DNA from 4 places in the Pseudoalteromonas sp. AS84 genome. Region 1 is predicted to be linked to each of the others. Evidence: predicted binding sites of a transcription regulator. Region 1 holds the regulator's gene; each other region holds the start of a gene.
What was found. The regulator sigma-54, encoded in region 1, starts transcription at its own class of promoters, with help from an activator protein. The targets are predictions, from matches to a motif close to GTTGGCACGNNNNTNGNNT.
Positions count from the first base shown of each region.

Region 1 (3,180 bases):
ACCGCTCATTCGACCATGAGGAATGGCAATACCACGCCCAATACCTGTACTACCCAGTTTCTCTCTGCTCATTAAAGCAGTAAGGATATCCTGTTGCGGTAAATACGGAAGTTTGTCGTGAGCAAGTTCGCTAATGAACTCTAAAATTCTTTTTTTGCTATTAAAAAGGACCGCAGCTTTGCTGCAGTCCTGGCATATAAGTGAGCTTAATTTCATCATATTAGTGTCGAGCAAGCTTCTCTTTGTGTTTAATTACTTGTCGATCGAGCTTGTCGATCAACGAGTCAATGGCGGCATACATATCTTGATGTTCCGTAGAGGCAAATAGCTCAGCACCACTTACATGTATTGTAGCTTCTGCTTTTTGATTTAATTTTTCTACATCAAGAATGACATGAACATTATTAATATGATCAGAGTGTCTTTCTAGCTTCGCAAATTTGGTATTAATATAGTCTCTTAGTGAATCGGTTAATTCTACGTGACGACCAGTTAAGTTTAGTTGCATAAGCATTACCCTCTTTTTTTTTGCGTCTTAGATCAAGCTTTTACGCTGATTTGACGGTGGAATAGCCAGAGATTCGCGGTATTTTGCGATTGTACGTCTTGCTACTTTAATTCCTTGCTCAGCCAATATATCCGCTATTTTACTATCACTCAATGGTTTTGCTGAGTTTTCTGCAGCGATTAATTTGCGGATAAGTGCACGAATTGCTGTAGATGAACATTCACCACCGTTTTCGGTGCTTACATGGCTTGAGAAAAAGTATTTAAGCTCAAATATACCACGGGGTGTATGCATATACTTTTGAGTTGTTACGCGCGAAATTGTTGATTCGTGCATTTCTACCATTTCAGCAACATCATTTAAAACCATCGGTTTCATTGCTTCAGGTCCGTGTTCAAAAAAGCCTTGTTGTTGCTTAACAATACAATTAGTTACTTTTAAAAGCGTGTCGTTTCTACTTTCTAAGCTTTTAATAAACCATTTAGCTTCTTGTAAATGCGAGCGAATAAACTGGCTGTCACCACTCGATTTTACAGTGCGAGACATTGCAGCGTATTGGCTATTAACACGAATTTTAGGCATGCTATCTGGGTTTAACTCAACAACCCAGCGGCCTTTAATTTTTTTAACCGACACGTCTGGAATAACATACTCAGATTCTTCTCTTACAATAGTATCTGCTGGCTTAGGACTAAGAGTATGGATTAATGTCATTACTTCTTTAAGCTCTTCTTCTTTGAGCTTGGTTTTCTTCATTAATGTACGATAGTCACGAGCAGCTAATAAATCAATATGCTCGGTTAAAATCATTTTTGTTTCATTAATGTAAGGTGTTTCTTTATCAAATTGGTTAAGCTGAATACACAAACACTCTTGTAAACTACGTGCAGCAATACCGACAGGATCAAACAGTTGGATGCGCTTTAATACAGCTTCAATTTCATCAAGTTCGACTTCGTTATCATCTTCGTTTTCTTGATTAAAGCTTTCTAAAATCTCTTCGCAGCTTAGTGTTAAAATACCTGAATCATCAACGGCTTCTACGATGGCAATAGCAATAGCTTCGTCTGTAGGGCTAAATGGCGTTAATTGTAACTGCCACATTAAATACTCATGGAGCGTCTCTGTAGAGGCACCTTGATAAATTGATTCATCTTCAGGCATTGGACCCGATGATGCTGCAGGAGCGGCACTCATGTACTCATCCCAGCTAACATCCATAGCCATGTCGTCACTTAGCGTGTCTTTCGCAAGTGCTTCACCACTATCTTGTTCGTATTCGCTTGGAGCATCATCGGCAGATGCGCTAACAGTTATGTCATCGGTATCAGCTTTTTGCTCGTTTTTGCCAGCAGCATCTTCTGAGTAGTCTTGTTCTTCAACCTCTAATAGCGGGTTGCTGTCGAGAGCTTCTTGTATTTCTTGCTGGAGATCCAATGTACTGAGTTGCAACAAACGAATAGCTTGTTGCAGCTGTGGAGTCATTGTAAGTTGCTGGCCCATGCGCAGCTGTAGTGATTGCCTCATGTATCTCTAACAATCCTTTTATGTTGTTATAATTAATACTAGCAGATGCTTAAAGACATGGCGTAAATGTTACAGCCTAAATTGCTCGCCTAAGTAAACATCGCGTACTGTTTTATCATTTAATACGTGTTCTGGAGTACCTGATGCAATCAGCTCCCCATGAGAAACAATGTAGGCTTTTTCACAAACATCAAGGGTTTCTCTTACGTTATGGTCGGTAATTAATACTCCAATCCCACGATTTTTAAGATGTTCTATTATTTTCTTTATATCTAATACTGAAATTGGATCAACACCAGCGAACGGTTCATCCAGTAATATAAATTTAGGATCTGCTGCCAGCGCACGTGCTATTTCAACACGACGACGTTCGCCACCTGATAATGCCATACCTTGGCTATCACGAATGTGTTGTATGCTAAATTCATCTAATAATTTATCGAGAGTGTCTTCTCTAGCTTGTTTATTTAACTCTTTGCGCGTTTCTAAAATAGCCATTAAGTTTTGATAAACAGTTAGCTTTCTGAAAATTGAAGACTCTTGCGGTAAGTAGCCTATGCCTAATCTAGCACGACTATGCATAGGTAAAAGAGTAATATCGTTATCATCTATCGATATTTTACCTTTATCGCTAGGCACAAGGCCTACAATCATATAAAACGTGGTTGTTTTGCCTGCGCCGTTAGGGCCAAGTAAGCCAACAATACTGCCAGCTTTTACTTCAAGGCCAACGTTTTTTACAACTTCACGGCCTTTATAGCTCTTTGCTAATAGTTCTGCTTTTAATGTGCTCATGGTTGACCTTTGTCGCTTTTTTTACTTTTTTTAGTTTCAATGGGTACTAAAATTGTATGAACGCGGTCAGTTGAGTTTTCATCTTTTTCGGCACTGATTAGCTGCTGCTCAATGTCGTAGGTAATGCTTTTAGCATTTATTTTTTGTCCTGCTTGCGATACCTGTGCATTACCAACAAGCGTTAAAAAACGCTTAGATACATCGTAACGTACTTCGTCAGCACTGGCGCTCATAGTCGTGCCGTCTGATTGCTTCTCTTCAAAGTGGGCAGGGCTACCAGTGGCAATTAATAATTGCTTATTATCACCAAGTTCATCGCGTTTATGTACTTCGAGACGGTCGGCTGTAAT
Region 1 covers NZ_JBBMQY010000016.1:74,543-77,722, reverse strand. The annotation lists gene ptsN (PTS IIA-like nitrogen regulatory protein PtsN) at 1-216, opposite strand, end outside; gene hpf (ribosome hibernation promoting factor) at 221-508, opposite strand; gene WNY79_RS15455 (RNA polymerase factor sigma-54) at 536-2,035, opposite strand; gene lptB (LPS export ABC transporter ATP-binding protein) at 2,105-2,830, opposite strand; gene lptA (lipopolysaccharide transport periplasmic protein LptA) at 2,827-3,180, opposite strand, start outside.

Region 2 (3,180 bases), on a different contig from region 1:
CCTCACTCTAAAGTTACTTTAAGTGTGTGTAACGTTTTAGATCGAACCTTTATAAAATCTGATGGGTATGAGTTTAATACGGATATTACAAATAACTAAATAAGCATCAAGAATAAGGAAATACTGTGAAAGCTCTCTATTTATTACTCCCGTTGAGCATGATGCTAACAGCCTGTGGCTCAACGTCTGATCAACAAGTAAACGATGAAATGCCGAGTTTTATTGATTTATCGAGTCCTGAACTGCGAAGTAAGGCAGGTGAATACTGGGATGTTGCTAAAAGAGTAGAGCCGCGATATCCGATAGAAGCTGCAAAGAAAAGTATTTCAGGTTGTGTTGAGCTTGCTATGTTAATTAATTCACAAGGTGAAGCCCAAGGGTATAAGGTTATTGCATCCTACCCTGAGGGTGTGTTTGATAATAATGCAGCTGCTGCTGTGGGTTTATGGCGCTGGAAAGCGACAACTGAAAATACGAGTAAGCAACCTATTCTAACTTATCTCAAAATGGATTTTATGGTGAGCCCAAAACCTACTGATGCAGAGTATTTGGCGCATTGTTCTAAAAATAAAGCCTGAACGTAATTAATAGATATAAATATAATAAGCTAGGTGCTTGTTTACCTAGCTATAAAACTACTTACTTGCATATAAGCCATATTCATTTAGTGCTAACTTGCCATCTTTATCACTATCGTAGCTTGAGAACCGTGACCACAAAGCCGGATCTATAGCGGTTTCTGAACGTGATAAGAAACCATCTTTGTTCCTATCTAGCTTTTTAAATTGCTTTGCAATATCGTTACTTGCGGCAAAACTAAATGTGCTAAAAATACTAAACGCCAGCAGCGTTATATAGCTAATACTTTTCATACAAATCACTTAGTAAAGGTTGTTAGTTAGATAACTTTTAAATTCGACTAGCGAAATTTGGTTATCTTGGTTTTTGTCCCATTTTACAAAGGTGTTTAAAAGTTGTGGTTGGGGATCAAGTTCGTCGTGTGTTAAATAGCCACTTTTGTCGCTATCTAGGTGATCAAAGCGTTGCTTTACATCAAGTGCCGCGGCATCAAAACTTAATAGCATTAAAATGCTTATAACAAGGGGAAGTATCTTCATGGTGTTCCTTCCAAAAGATGTATTAAAAGTTCGTGACTAAAACAAAGTAAAAAGCACTTGCCGTAATTTAACTCCCAACATTAAATCCTTTTACACACTCCCTCAGGGATTATGGCAAATGCTTTTAAGCTCAGTTTACCTGTAACAAGCTTAAGTAAACCTTAATCAGTAATTACTGATTAAGGTTTAAAGCTTTCAAATTCTTTTTTTGAGACTTTTTCATCACCGTCTTCATCTAAGTCGGCAAATTGTCTCATTACTTCCTTGTCTTCCTTTGCTTCTACAATTGATATTTGTCCATCCATATCTTTATCTAAATGAGCAAAGCGCACGTTTGTTGGGGATGCAATTACGGTGGCACTAATTGCTAAAAACATTAATGAAAAAGCGGCTATAAGTTGTTTCATAATCACGTTCCTTATTAAATGAGTTTATTGAATAAATTTTTTGAATTCATCTAGCGACAATTGCCCATCTTGATTGGTATCAATTTGAGAAAAATTCTCATGTAAAACGGCATCTTCACCTGCTTCGGCTTCACTTAATGTACCGTTACTGTCTTTATCAAGCTCGTTAAAAGTCGCGTGAACGTCCATTGCGTGTGCGTTAGCGCCTAAAAAGCCTAAAGCTAGTAATGATGAAACTACTAAAATGCGTTTGTTCATAATTATTTCCTTATTGATTAAAGTTAGTAACAGCATTACAAAAATGATGCCAACAATAATTGTTATTAATTTTCAAGTACTTAGAGTTTTAACTTGAGGGGGGTGAGAATTTTTTACGGGCTTTATTGTAATTTTTGTATGTCTTTTGCAACACTATGTAGCGAGATTAAAGAGATGTTTTTAAAATCAATGGCTTACGCTGTCTCTATTTGGCGACACATTGTTTTTGTAGCACTGGCTGTTAATCGTATTAAATATAATTGCTGGTTCAGCTAGTGTATAAGGTAAGCACTTAATAATAGAACGCTTAATTTAAAAGGACTAAACGCAATGCCAGTAACTATAGCTAAAAAATACCAAGCAATGCTTAACTGGCGGCCCAATTTAATCGGGCAATTTGCAATGAGTATGCTGCTTTCGTTGCTCCCGCTTTCTATAGTGGTGATTGTATTTTTAAATGCGCTTAACAAACAATTAGCTATTACTCAAAGTATTGTGAGTAACAATTACCAAGTTACTAAATCGTTTAATACTCTAAAACAAGAACTCAACAGTCTTGAGCGGGCCACTAGGCAAAACTGGGTATTAAAAAGTGAATCGCTCGACAAACTCATTGTTGATAAATGGCAATCATCCCTGCAAAGCATTGATGAGCTTAAATTTGTAAACATGAATAAAGATTATACCCACCAATGGCAACGCTTATATACCACCTTACAAACCGCGCATGTTGAATTGGTTGAGCAAAAACAACAACAAGCTGAGTTGTTTGTGCCAGTGAGCGATTTAGTCGCTGAACTTACTTTATGGTTACGTGATAAAAACGAAGCGCAAATTACCAATAACCAAAATGAGCTGACAAGCTTGCAAGCCTCATTTATAAACTGGCTGGTGGCACTTATTCCACTTACTTTAATTGTAGGTGGTGGTTTTTTATGGCGCATAAGTGGGCGACTAAAAGGGTTAACCACGGTTATTGATAAGTTAGGACAGGGACATTGGCAGCAAAAAATATCAGTTAAAGGTTCCGCTGAGCTAGTTGAGCTAGGAGAAAAGCTTCAGTGGGTGCAAGAGCAACTACATATGCTTGAGCAGCAAAAAGATACTTTTTTACGCCATGTTACCCATGAGCTAAAAACGCCGCTAGCTTCAATGGTCGAAGGCACTGACTTACTAACTGATGAAATAGTAGGCCCAATTACAGGTGAGCAAAAAGCGGTACTTGAGCTTATTAGTCAATCTATGGTGCGCCTTCGCACAATGATTGATAGTTTATTGAGTTATAATGCGATTCGTACCAGTAAAGACAGTCTAAGCGAAGTTGAATTTAGCCTCCTTATTAATAAAATAAATAGCCATTTTGAGCATCGCTTAAGTGCGCGTGAGCAGGCTCTGCA
Region 2 covers NZ_JBBMQY010000007.1:163,355-166,534, reverse strand. The annotation lists gene WNY79_RS09765 (energy transducer TonB) at 126-578, shown strand; gene WNY79_RS09760 (calcium-binding protein) at 636-872, opposite strand; gene WNY79_RS09755 (calcium dependent protein) at 882-1,118, opposite strand; gene WNY79_RS09750 (hypothetical protein) at 1,298-1,525, opposite strand; gene WNY79_RS09745 (EF-hand domain-containing protein) at 1,550-1,783, opposite strand; gene WNY79_RS09740 (HAMP domain-containing sensor histidine kinase) at 2,114-3,180, shown strand, end outside.
Region 2: the regulator sigma-54 is predicted to act here: its motif matches at 1,819-1,837, upstream of WNY79_RS09745 (EF-hand domain-containing protein).

Region 3 (3,180 bases), on a different contig from region 1:
GCAGGTCAATAATGAGCAAATCTTTAAAAAGTATACCTCCTTTAATTCAAGAACATCTTAACACGGTGGGTGGTTACGATGATCCATGTTTTATTCTTATAAACGCAGAAAAAGATATTACGCCATTTATTAGCGCTATTGATGCAGCTATCGATTCTGAAATTGAACCTGATGATATTGAATATAAAAGAAGTGTTAAAGCGACCGATAATTTATATTTTATTTTACTTTATTCTGAACATGAAGAACTTCTAAATATGGCGAATAAGGTTTTAAACGTTATGAGTGAATCAGAGGTAGTTACTCATATTTCAGTTTTTCGTCATAACTGTTTAGGTGAATCCAATGAAACGTTTTTGTGGAGTAGCTTACTTTTAGATGAAACTCGCGAAGAATTTGGCGCTAAAAGTGGTTTTAAAATTAACGACCCTCAAAATATGAATACTTGGCCAGGGCTTGAAAAATATAGAACTGCGGCATGGCTTCAAGCGTAACGTTATGCTTAAATTTAGCTTTTTAGCTTTTTAGCTAAGTAGTTAAATATTAATCTACACTACAGTAAAACGACCTAAATAAACTAAAACCGCGAAACAGCGGTTTTAGTTTATTTATGGTAAAAAGTCGGTAACCCGCTTTTAAATAAAGATATTACTATGTTATTTCCCTCATTATTTATGCATTTATTGATTTTGTAAATGTAGCGCCAGTATGTTCTATCGCAACTTATGACATTAGAAAACGCCAAAGTGTAAATTAATAACTAAGATCAAATATTATTTAACCCACCAAATTATTATGTATTAAGGTCTGTTATGAAAATAGAAGACATAGAATTTAAAATTGAGAACTCTGAGTTTTATAAAAATAACGATATTGCGCAGCTCATCAGCTTTATTATTGATTTATACGAGGGCAATCGTATTGAAAACACGGTGATGGAGAATGATGGCGATATGCTTCTTTTTCAGTGTGGGCGAGATAGTTTAAGTAAAGACTATTTTATAGTTGATATTACACGCCAAATAATCCCTGATTTAGAAGACGTAGATGACGCAACAGATGCCATGCAGCAACTTAGTACGACCTTTAAGTTTTTGCCAAGTGAGACTGCGTTTGCGCTTTCAACAACGAGTAAGTGGTGTTCTGCGTTAAATGAAGTTAATAGCTTTAAAGCTTTTATTGAAAACAGTCCTGCATTTCAATGGGCAACTAAAAATAACCTAGTAAAAATAGATATTGAACTATCTTATGTCTAAATTTAGAGTGTCGTTGCTCTGTTACACTATGAAACCGTTAAAAATAGCGGTTCATGATTTATAAAAATGTAAAATACATTTAACTAATGACCTTTTTCAAAATCATTTACTTCGGTTTCTGCTTCTAGCTTCGTTTTATCGTACCTTTGCTGAATTTTGGCAACAAGTTCTTTGCGGTTATCTTTTACTTCGTCTAAATCATCGCATGTTAGTTTGTCCCATTTTTTCAGGGCTCTATCTTTAAGCTCTTTTAAATTACCTTCGATACGATCGCTGCTCATGAGTGACTCCTAATTATTTGATTTTTTAGGTTGAAATAAACCTACATATATAAAGTAGCAAGCCTTGTACCAAAAAGTCATTTATTCACTAATTTAATAAATATTATAGAGTTGCGTAATTTAGGTTGTGTGGGCTAATTTGGAGGCTGAGCTTTTATTAAAAAATATACATAACAGGCTGCAATTATTACTGGCATGAGTTTGAGCACTTTAATGTAATAACGTGTTTAGATAGAGCTATTTCATGCTCCGTTTTAGGTAGTACTCGATTTTTTGTTTTTATTCAATAAGGTGAAAATTTAAACGTTCTAATAATTAATATTTTAATAAAATACATCTAAGTGGTAGGCTAAAAGTAGTAAGTATAAAATAGTAAGTAATTAAAAATAGTTCTCGCGCCACAAGGAACCCTCCTGTAAAGCGCTTTGCCAAGGAGTTTTGTATGATCACGCTTACCATAAATGGTAATAAACATGAGTTTTCTGGCGATCCGTCAACGCCAGTATTATGGTATCTCCGAGACGAATTGAATTTAACCGGCCCTAAATTTGGCTGTGGCATGGCACAGTGTGGTGCGTGTACCGTGCATATTGATGGGGTAGCTCAACGTTCGTGTATATTACCTGTAGCGGCAGTAGCGGGTCTTTCAATTACTACAATTGAAGGGTTAAGCGAAGATGGCGACCACCCAGTGCAACAAGCATGGGTTGAGCATAAAGTGCCGCAATGTGGTTTTTGTCAGTGTGGTCAAATGATGCAAGCTGCGAGTTTATTAGCAGCAAACCCAACCCCAACCGACGATGAAATAGTAAGTAATATGTCGGGTAATATTTGCCGTTGTGGTACATACCCGCGTATTCATAAAGCAATTAAGTCGGCTGCTAAAACAATGGCGAGTGTTCAGTATTTTGACCCAAATGAACAAGGGGAAGAAGTATGAGCCAAGATAATAAATATTTTGATTTAAACCGCCGTCAATTTTTAAAAACCAGTGCAATAGGTGCGTTGGTACTTGGTACTTATTTTGTAGGCAGTGCGCCAAGTGCATTTGCGGGTGTGTTAGAGCAGCCATCTGAACTGGCAAAACGCGCAAACTTATTTATAGCACTGCGCCCAGACGGCATGGTTGAAATAACGTGCCATCGCTCTGAAATGGGTCAGCAAATTCGCACCGCGATTGCACAAATAGTTGCCGATGAAATGGAAGCTGCGTGGGATAAGGTTATTGTTATTCAGGGTAAGGGCGACCCTAAATACGGCGATCAAAATACCGATGGCTCGCGCAGTATTCGCTACAATATGCAGCGCCTGCGTGAAATGGGCGCAAGTGTGCGTTACATGATGCAGCACGCTGCCGCTAAGCATTGGGGTGTAAAACCAGAAACATGTACCGCAGTACAGCATGTTGTTACTCACAGCTCAGGTAAATCACTTACTTATAAAGATTTAATCGACTTAGCATTTACAATAACGCCACCAGAAGCTGATAAACTAACACTTAAAACACGCAAAGAATGGCGCTATATTAATACCGGCATGGCGCACATAGATTTAGCCGATTTAGTAACAGGTAAAGCAATATTTGCAGCCGATGTACGCGAACCACAAGCGCTGGTGGCTATAATTGAACGCCCGCCGGTAGT
Region 3 covers NZ_JBBMQY010000028.1:18,322-21,501, reverse strand. The annotation lists gene WNY79_RS19210 (hypothetical protein) at 12-494, shown strand; gene WNY79_RS19205 (hypothetical protein) at 813-1,256, shown strand; gene WNY79_RS19200 (CsbD family protein) at 1,340-1,537, opposite strand; gene WNY79_RS19195 ((2Fe-2S)-binding protein) at 1,980-2,477, shown strand; gene WNY79_RS19190 (molybdopterin cofactor-binding domain-containing protein) at 2,474-3,180, shown strand, end outside.
Region 3: the regulator sigma-54 is predicted to act here: its motif matches at 1,593-1,611, upstream of WNY79_RS19200 (CsbD family protein).

Region 4 (3,180 bases), on a different contig from region 1:
GACCAATACCAACTACACCAACATAAGAGTTGTAATCTAGTTGAGAAATTTGCATTTGGAAGTCACCTTCAGGATCTGCATCCGGTGGTGATACTTCTTCAACGATCATCTTGAACATAGGTTCCATGTTGTCTGATGGTTCGTCTAAATCTAGTGTTGCCCAACCGTTGATTGCTGAAGCGTAGATTACTTTAAAGTCTAACTGTTCGTCAGTCGCGCCAAGGTTGTCGAATAAATCAAAGATTTGATCCATAACCCAATCTGGACGAGCGCCTGGCTTATCAATTTTATTGATAACGACGATTGGCTTTAAGCCTTGCGCGAATGCTTTTTGCGTAACGAAACGCGTTTGCGGCATTGGACCTTCTTGAGCATCAACAAGTAATAATACTGAGTCAGCCATCGAAAGTACGCGTTCAACTTCACCACCGAAATCGGCGTGTCCCGGGGTATCTACGATATTGATATGGTAGTCATTCCAAGAAATGGCTGTGTTTTTAGCCAAAATGGTAATACCACGTTCTTTCTCAATGTCGTTTGAGTCCATCACGCGCTCTTCGTTACCGCCGCGTGTTTCTAATGTACCTGATTGCTCAAGTAGTTTGTCAACCAGTGTTGTTTTACCATGGTCAACGTGCGCGATAATCGCTATATTTCTTAACTGTTCGATGCTCATATATTTACTCAGAGAAATTAAATTCTCATTGATCCTGCAAGATCTACGCACTCATCCACGCTTTCGCGAGATGTCCCAGCATAGGATTTAAAAGGGCGCATATTATCCCTCATTAATGACATGGATGAAAGTTTATCCAATACATATTTTAAAACTTTCTCAATACTTTTACTAAGTATCTGTTTTTTATATGACAATTATATGAATTAAATTTCAATTATTTTTCAAAAAACCCTCTTTTTGACTATTTTTCCGATCTTTTTGTTACTCTTTTGCATTTAGGTTATGCTAATTCCAGCTGATTAAATTAACAACAAATTACGCCCTGTAAATTTTGCACCGAAATGGAATATTTGCGCACCAAAAGAGTGCGTTTATATATTCCATTTTGATGCAATGATATTTTTTTAATTTATAAACAGCCAGTTACAATAATGGCACAAAAACAGCTTAGTAAATATCAAAGCAATTATGCAGCAATAACAAAACCCAATAGTTGGAGGACACATGTCACAATCGGTTTTAGATTTTATTAAAGAAAATGACGTTAAGTTCATTGATTTACGCTTTACTGACACTAAGGGTAAAGAACAGCATGTTTCTATTCCTCATCACCAAGTTGATGAAGACTTTTTTGAAGACGGTAAAATGTTCGACGGCTCTTCAATTGCAGGCTGGAAAGGCATAAACGAATCAGACATGGTATTAATGCCAGTTCCTGAGTCAATCAAACTAGACCCTTTCACTGAAGAAGCTACATTAATTTTACGTTGTGACGTAGTAGAGCCTTCTACATTACAAGGTTATGAGCGCGACCCGCGTTCTGTTGCTAAGCGCGCTGAAGATTACATGCGTTCTACAGGCATTGCAGACACTGTTTTATTTGGCCCTGAGCCAGAGTTCTTCGTATTTGACGATGTTAAATACAAATCAGATATGTCTGGTTCTATGTACAAAATTGATTCTAAGCAAGCTGCTTGGAACTCAGATAAAGAATATGCAGATGGCAACACTGGTCACCGTCCAGGTGTTAAAGGCGGTTACTTCCCAGTTGCTCCTGTTGATGACTTCCAAGATTGGCGTTCAGCTACGTGTCTAGTTCTAGAAGAAATGGGCCAAGTAGTAGAAGCACATCACCACGAAGTAGCAACAGCAGGTCAAAACGAAATCGCTACTCGCTTTAATACAATGGTATTAAAAGCGGATGAAATCCAAGAAATGAAATATGTTATCCATAACATGGCTCACTTATATGGTAAAACAGCAACGTTTATGCCTAAGCCAGTTGTTGGTGATAACGGTTCTGGTATGCATTGTCACCAGTCTTTAGCTAAAGACGGTGTTAACCTTTTTGCTGGCGATAAGTACGGCGGTCTTTCTGAAGATGCACTTTACTACATTGGCGGTATCATTAAGCATGCTAAAGCAATTAACGCTTTTGCAAACGCATCTACTAACTCGTACAAACGTTTAGTACCAGGTTTTGAAGCACCAGTTATGCTTGCATACTCTGCACGTAACCGCTCTGCATCAATCCGTATCCCAGTGGTTCCATCTGAAAAAGGTCGTCGTATTGAAGTACGCTTCCCGGATCCAACAGCTAACCCATACCTTGCTTTCTCAGCAATGCTTATGGCTGGCCTTGATGGTATCAAAAACAAGATCCACCCTGGCGATGCTATGGATAAAGATTTATACGACTTACCAGCTGAGGAAGCAGCAGAAATTCCAACTGTTGCAGCATCACTTGACGAAGCACTATCTGCACTTAGCGCAGACCGTGAATTCTTAACTCAAGGTGGCGTATTCACTGACGACTTAATCGATGCTTACATCGAACTTAAGTCTAAAGAAGTTGAAAAGCTTAACATGACAACTCACCCAGTTGAGTTTGAAATGTACTACAGCTGCTAATTAAGCTGTAAAAAATATGTGTGTTCTCAAGCCCGCTTTGCGGGCTTTTTTAATGGTAAAATTAGTTAATCTCCACTAAAGTTAAGTTACCGATAAAAATGCAGGGCTGCAGAGTGAATAACAAGATTTTATTACTATTAATTACTTTAGGATTAAGTAATTATAGTTATGCCGGTGAAACAAAAATATACGCTTGGAAAGATAAAAATGGCGTATTAGTGTTCTCAGACACCCCTCATAAAGGTGCTCAAGAGGTCAAGCTTACCAGCCAAGATCTTAATATGCCTGCAACAAATACTGACATTTTTGACGAGCAACCCCAGCCTCAACAAGCGGCCTTTAGTATTGCCATTTCCTCACCTGATCATAACCAGACTATTCGTGAAAATACCGGCACTGTTTATGTTACTAGCCGAATAAAACCACGCTTTGAAACTGGTTTTACTATACAACTTTTTATTGATGGTAAAGCACACGGCCCTGCCAGTGACAGCTCAACCTTTGCAATAAGGGATGTAGAACGTGGTCAGCACACACTACAATTAAAGCTTTTTAATAGTAAAAACCAAGTTATTGCTACAAGCGAGCCC
Region 4 covers NZ_JBBMQY010000009.1:54,756-57,935, reverse strand. The annotation lists gene typA (translational GTPase TypA) at 1-676, opposite strand, end outside; gene glnA (glutamate--ammonia ligase) at 1,184-2,590, shown strand; gene WNY79_RS11160 (DUF4124 domain-containing protein) at 2,704-3,180, shown strand, end outside.
Region 4: the regulator sigma-54 is predicted to act here: its motif matches at 1,110-1,128, upstream of glnA (glutamate--ammonia ligase).